One region of the Streptomyces sp. NPDC058284 genome, then DNA from elsewhere that is predicted to be linked to it. Evidence: predicted binding sites of a transcription regulator. Region 1 holds the regulator's gene; the other holds the start of a gene.
What was found. The regulator HspR, encoded in region 1, represses chaperone genes until heat shock. The targets are predictions, from matches to a motif close to TTGAGNNNNNNNNNCTCAA.

Region 1 (3,405 bases):
GCCCAGTCGGGAATTCTCGAACAGGGAAGAACGACATGACGGGCATGGGAAGCGGACGGAAATAAGACACGTTCGCGGGGCCGTCCATAAGTAGACACTTGAACTACGGCATCCGGACCGGCCCACTCCTCGCCTGCATAGAATCGCGGCGCTTCAACCAGGCAGGAGGGGGACCGAATGGCCACGAAGCACTTACCGCACGCCGTCGACGAACTCTGCCCGGAGGGGCTGGGCGTCTACCGGCGCTCCCTCCGCGAGGGGCGCATTCTGCGCAGTGAGGCCGTAGGCGCTCCCTGCCTGGAGGAGCTGGGGATCCTGGAACCCCACCCCGACGACCCGGAACGGCTGCGCCCCTCCGTCCCCATCGACCCCGCCGTCCTCGACGTGCGGTTCGGCGCCGACGCCTGTTCCGGAACGGGCGACCGCTCCGTCATCGTGCTCGACGGGCTCGACGCGATCAACGCGGCCATCGACCGCGCGATGGGCCGGGTCACGGAGGAATTCCTCGCCGTACAGCCCGGCGGGACGCGACCGCCCGAGACCCTGGCCGAAGTCTTCCCACGGGACCAGGCCCTTCTCACCCGAGGGTGCCGAATGCGCACTCTCTACCAGCACACAACGCGCCATTCCCTGCCCGTGCTGGCCTACTTCGAGCAGCTCACCGGCGACGCCGAGGCCCGGACCCTGCACGAGGTGACCGACCGGCTCTTCGTCTTCGACCGGACCGTGGCGTTCATCCCCGCGAGCCGGGACCGCAGCGTCGCCCTCGAACTGCGCCACCCGGCCCTCGTCGAGTACTTCGCCACGACCTTCTGGCGGCTCTGGGGGCTGGCGACCCCCATGTGGCCGCAGGCCGCCCCCCAGCCGCCCGAGAACGGCATCACCGCCCGCCAGCACGCCATCGCGGGGCTCCTCGTCGAAGGCCTCACCGACGCGGAGGTCGCCGACCGGCTCGGCATGAACATCCGCACCGCCCGCGTCCACATCGCCAAACTGGCCAGCACGCTCGGCAGTCACAGCCGGGCCCAACTCGGCTACCTCATAGGGCAGTCAAAGATCCTGGACCATCACCAGAGATAGGGGCAGGGCCAGGGACAGGGCCAGGGACAGGGCCAGGGACACGGACACGGACACGGGCAGACGCCTCACCCCTCACCCCTCACCCTCACCCCCCACTCCCCGCAACCCACTCCCGCAACAACGCCTCCCGCTCCGCCGCCCGCGGCGACCCGCCCTCGTGGCGACGGCCCCAGTCCGCCATCGCGGTCAGCGTCGTGAGGAGCGAGCCCGCGCCCTCCGTGAGGCGGGACAGGAGCGCGCGGGAGAGGTCGTACTCCGTCTGGGAGTAGCCGATCGCCGCCGCGGTGTACGCCGTCAGTTCCTTGTCGCCGTCGGGGGCCGTCAGGCGCACCGTCATCGTGGGGGCCTCGTCGCCGCCGCCCAGGCCGACCGTGAGGACCAGGTCGACCGCCGCGCCCACATGCCGCCGCAGGGACTTCACCGGGACGTCGTCGACCGTCAGGGCGCGCACGTCCTCCCACGGCCACATGCCGGACTGCCGGTCGCCGAGGGCCAGTACGCCCTCCGGGGACAGCCGCACCCCGGCGGCGAGCCCGGCCGGTTTCGCCCCCACGTACACATCGCCCTCGGCGATCCAGAACAACCCCACCATGGCCATGGTCAGCTCAACTCCCCCGGTAAAACCGTCGGCCCACATCGAACAGGGCCGGGAGGTGGTCACCTCCCGGCCCTGTTTCAGGTTACGGAACCTACTGCTCGGACGTCCGCTTGGGCCGCCACACCACCAGCGCGCTCGCCTGCTGCACGTCCTGGTAGGGGACGAGGTCGCGGCGGTACGAAGCGTGCACCGCCGCCTCACGCTGCTGCATGGCGACGGCGGCGCCCTCCACGGCCGAGGAGAGCTCCGCGACGCGCGACTGGAGCGCGGCGACCTGGTTCTCCAGCTCGATGATCCGCTTGATGCCGGCGAGGTTGATGCCCTCCTCCTGCGACAACTGCTGCACGGTACGCAGCAGCTCGATGTCGCGGGCGGAGTAGCGACGGCCGCGTCCCGGGGTGCGGTCCGGGGAGACCAGGCCCAGGCGGTCGTACTGCCGCAGGGTCTGGGGGTGCAGGCCGCTCAACTGGGCGGCCACCGAGATGACGTAGACCGGCGTCTCATCGGTCAGCTGATACGCCCTGCTCAGTCCGGGCTGTCGACGACGGCCGTCCATCTCATGCTCCCTTCGCGGCCTGGAACAGTTCTGCCCGCGGATCGTCGTCCGCAGTCGCCTTGCGGTAGCTCTCCAGGGCTTCCTTCGCCCCGTCGCTCAACGACGTCGGAACCGCGACCTCCACCGTCACGAGCAGGTCGCCGCGGCTGCCGTCCTTGCGGACCGCTCCCTTGCCGCGGGCCCGCATCGTACGCCCGTTCGGCGTGCCCGCGGGCAGCTTCAGGGTGACGGACGGGCCGCCCAGCGTGGGCACCTTCACCTCGCCGCCCAGCGCCGCCTCCGGATACGTCACCGGCACCGTGACCGTGAGGTTGTCGCCCTTGCGGCCGAAGACCGGGTGGGTGTCGACGTGCACGACCACGTACAGGTCACCGGCCGGGCCGCCGCGCTCACCGGGTGCGCCCTTGCCGCGCAGGCGGATGCGCTGCCCGTCCGAGACACCGGCCGGAATCCGCACCTGCATCGTCCGGGACGACTTGGCGCGGCCACTGCCGCCGCAGACCTCGCAGGGGTCCTGGGCGATCAGCCCACGGCCCTTGCAGTCCATGCACGGATCGGTGAGGGAGAACCCTCCGCCACCGCCCCGCGAGACCTGGCCCGTGCCGACGCAGGTCGGGCACACACGCGGCGTACCGTTCTTGTCGCCGGTGCCGGAACACGCCTTGCAGGGCGCCTGGGAGGACATGCGCAGCGGCACCGTGGCACCGTCCACCGCCTCCGTGAAACTCAGCGTGACCTCGGACTCGATGTCCTGGCCGCGCCTCGGCTGCGTACGCGCACCGGCTCCGGCACCCGCGCCGCCGCGGTTGAACAGGCCCCCGAAGACGTCACCGAGACCGCCCCCGAAGCCGCCGCCGGCCGCTCCACCGCCACCCGGGGCGCCGCCTCCGAAGAGGTCGCCCAGGTCGAAGTTGAACGATCCGCCGCCGCCTCCGGGGCCTTGCCGGAATCCGCCGTTGCCGAAGAGAGCACGCGCTTCGTCGTACTCCTTGCGCTTCTTGGGGTCACCGAGGATGTCGTTCGCCTCGGAGATCTCCTTGAAGCGCTCCTCCGCCTTGGTGTTGCCCTTGTTGGCGTCCGGGTGGTTCTCGCGGGCGAGCTTCCGGTACGCCTTCTTGATCTCGGCTTCGGTGGCGTCCTTGGGGACGCCGAGGACCTTGTAGTAGTCCTT
Region 2 (3,405 bases), on a different contig from region 1:
CCGTCCGGCACCCCTGCCACCGAGACCACCGAGGTGCCCCGCACCCTCGACGGGATACCGCAGCAGTCCACCCGCCGATGCGAGCCCCCGTCGGCCGGGACCGCCGCCCGTACCGCCACCCGTACCGGCCCCGTCTCCGGCCCCCTCGCCGCGCCGGGCCTCGCTCGCATCCGCGCCCTGCCCAAGGTGTGGCGGCTGCTGCCCACCCCCACCGGTACGCCCTTCACCTTCGGGTACGCCCTCGTGCTCGCCGTCACCTCGATGGTGATGCAGCACGCCGACCCCGACCTCGTCTACTCGCTGCTCCAGGGTTCGAGCACCGATGTCGCGCACCTCGCGCACAGCCCCGCCCTCGTCCTGGTCGCCAGCGCGCTGTGGATCGCGGGCGGCGTCACCTCCCCGTACGCGATCGGGTTCCTGCTCGTCCTCACCGCGCTGGAGCGCCGCATCGGCGGCATCCGCGCCGCCGGGGTCTTCCTCCTCGGCCATGTCGTCGCCACGCTCGTGACCGAGGTCCCGGTCGCCTTCTCGGTCCTCGCGGGGCAGCTGCCGGGCAGCTCGCTGCACCGCCTCGACTACGGCATCAGCTTCGGCGTGGCCGCCAGCGTCGGCGCGCTCGCGGGGCTCCTCTCGCCGTGGCCGCGCTGGGCCGTCCTCGCCGGATTCGGGTGGATGCTGGTCGAGGACCTGATCGAGTTCGCCGACCCCATGACGAACTGGGGCCATCTGCTCGCGCTCCTGATCGGCGTCTCCACCTGGCCGCTGCTCAGGCGAGGGCGGCAGCCGGCCGGGCCGGTGCGTGGCGCGGCGGCCACGGGCCAGGACCGCCGCCGCCCACAACGCCCGCAACGCGCGGAAGCCGGACCGCACAGGGCACGGTGAAGCCGGAGCCCGGCCACACGGCGCCGAGCCGCACCGCGCCGACCGAGCCACACCGCACCGCGCCGCGCTACGCCGCCTCCGCCTCCACGATCGACGCGAACATCTCGGTCGGCAGGATCCGCGTCAGCCGCAGCCCCGCCACCGTGAGCAGCGCCGAGAACTCGTCCTCCGTGCGCTCCTGGCCGTCCACGATCGCCGCCATCGCCACGTCCAGGGTCTTGCCGAGGTGGGGCGCGTTGCCGGCGGGCAGGACGCAGTCGACGATCAGGAGACGGGCGTCCGGCGCCATCGCCGCGCGGCAGTTGCGCAGGATCCGCAGACAGGCGTCGTCGGGCCAGTCGTGCAGGACGTGCTTGAGGACGTAGATGTCGCCGCCCTCGGGGACCTGCGTGAAGAAGTCCCCCGACTCGGCACGCCACCTGCCCCGGACCGCGTCGTCCCCGGCCAGCATGTGCGTGGTCACCGCGGCCGGCTGGTCGAACAGGACGCCCGTCAGGCCGGGGCGCCCGCGCAGGACCGTGCGGAGCAGCCCGCCGCGCCCGCCGCCGACGTCCACCACGATGCCCTTGTCAGGGAAGGGGTACGTCCCGGCGACCACCGCGTCGAACGGACCCGACAGCGACGCCATGCCGCTGTCGAAGAGGTCCCGCAGCGCCGGGTCGTCGGCCAGGTGGTCGAAGAACGGCTTCCCGAAGAGGCGCTCGAAGGACGGTCCTGCCTGACGCACCGTCTCCTCCAGACCCGCCGAGGTCTGCTGGAACGCCGGATCGGTCAGCATCAGGACCGCCGCGTGCAGGGAATTCGGCACGTCCGTGCGCAGGGCGTCGGCGAGCGGGGTGAGGTGGAACGCACCCGTCCCGTCCTCGCGGAAGATGTCGCGCGTGGCGAGGTAGCGCAGGACCCGGCGCAGATGTCCGGCATGCGTGTCGGTGAGTTCGGCCAGCTGCCCCGCAGTGCGCGGGCCTGCCGCGAGCCGGTCGGCGATCCGGCAGCGCGCCGCCGTGCGCAGCGCCGCCGAGAAGAGGTGCCCCAGCGCGTAATCGGCGAGCTGACCGGCCGTGTCCTGCAGGCCGTGGTCGCCGGTCCCGGGTGTGTCCACCATGGATGCCCTCCGTGAGAGTCGGAGTGTCCACGGTCCCAACGGAACGGCCGCAGGGGAACGCCGTCCGGCGGCCATCCCCGGGCCGCGTGACCGGAAATGGGCCCTCGCCGCCCCTCGCCGCGCATTCCGTGTCAGTGGCCGATTCCGGGTGATCGCTCACAGCGAACAAGCCGGGGGAACATCCAGGCGCTCATAACCATTGAGTCGGTATAGCTCAACTTGAATGCCGAAGGGGAGATCATGGCTACTGAGTCCACCACGTCCACGTCGCTCACTCTGCCCGTGCTGCCGCTCGACGACGAGGTCGTCCTGCCCGGCATGGTCGTGCCCTTCGATCTGTCCGACGCGGACGTGCGGGCCGCGGTGGAGGCCGCGCAGGCCGCCGCCCGCTCCGAGGGCGACAGCAAGCCGAAGGTGCTCCTTGTTCCGCGCATCGACGGGACGTACGCCGCGACCGGCGTCCTCGGCACCGTCGAGCAGGTCGGGCGGCTCTCCGACGGCGACCCCGGCGCCCTCATCCGCGGCCGCGACCGCGTGCGGATCGGCGCGGGGACGACCGGCCCCGGCGCGGCCCTCTGGGTCGAGGGGCTGAAGATCGACGACGTCGTGCCCGAGCCCCTGCCCGGGGCCGTCACCGAGCTCGTCAAGGAGTACAAGGCGCTCGCCACCAGCTGGCTGAAGAAGCGCGGCGCCTGGCAGGTCGTCGACCGCGTCACGCAGATCGACGACGTCTCCGCGCTCGCCGACAACTCCGGCTACTCACCGTTCCTGACCACCCAGCAGAAGATCGAGCTCCTGGAGACCGACGACGCGGTCGCCCGCCTCAGGCTCGCCACCGAGCAGCTGCGTGAGCACCTCGCCGAGCAGGACGTCGCCGAGTCCATCGCCAAGGACGTCCAGGAGGGCGTGGACAAGCAGCAGCGCGAGTTCCTGCTGCGGCGCCAGCTCGACGCCGTCCGCAAGGAGCTGCGCGAGCTGAACGGCGACAGCAAGGACTCGGCCGAGGAGTCCGACGACTACCGCGCCCGCGTCGAGGCCGCCGACCTCCCCGAGAAGGTGCGCGAGGCCGCCCTCAAGGAAGTCGACAAGCTGGAGCGCGCCAGCGACCAGTCGCCCGAGGGCTCCTGGATCCGCACCTGGCTGGACACCGTCCTCGAACTGCCCTGGAACGAACGCACCGAGGACCAGTACGACATCAAGGGCGCCCAGCGGATCCTCGACGCCGAGCACTCCGGGCTGCAGGACGTCAAGGAGCGCATCACCGAGTACCTCGCGGTGCGCAAGCGCCGCTCCGAGCGCGGCCTCGGCGTCGTCGGGGGCCGTCGTGGCGGCGCGGTCCTCGCCCTGGTCGGCCCGCCCGGCGTCGGCAAGACCTCGCTGGGCGAGTCCGTCGCGCACGCCATGGGCCGCAAGTTCGTGCG

Region 2: the regulator HspR is predicted to act here: its motif matches at 2,184-2,202, upstream of lon (endopeptidase La).

What each region holds. Positions count from the first base shown of each region.
Region 1 is NZ_JBHVYE010000043.1:27,773-31,177, forward strand. It holds gene ACFVYR_RS35645 (helix-turn-helix transcriptional regulator) at 1-39, shown strand, start outside; gene ACFVYR_RS35650 (LuxR C-terminal-related transcriptional regulator) at 178-1,080, shown strand; gene ACFVYR_RS35655 (hypothetical protein) at 1,166-1,678, opposite strand; gene ACFVYR_RS35660 (heat shock protein transcriptional repressor HspR) at 1,770-2,234, opposite strand; gene dnaJ (molecular chaperone DnaJ) at 2,236-3,405, opposite strand, start outside.
Region 2 is NZ_JBHVYE010000003.1:208,951-212,355, forward strand. It holds gene ACFVYR_RS06930 (rhomboid-like protein) at 1-882, shown strand, start outside; gene ACFVYR_RS06935 (methyltransferase) at 950-1,984, opposite strand; gene lon (endopeptidase La) at 2,225-3,405, shown strand, end outside.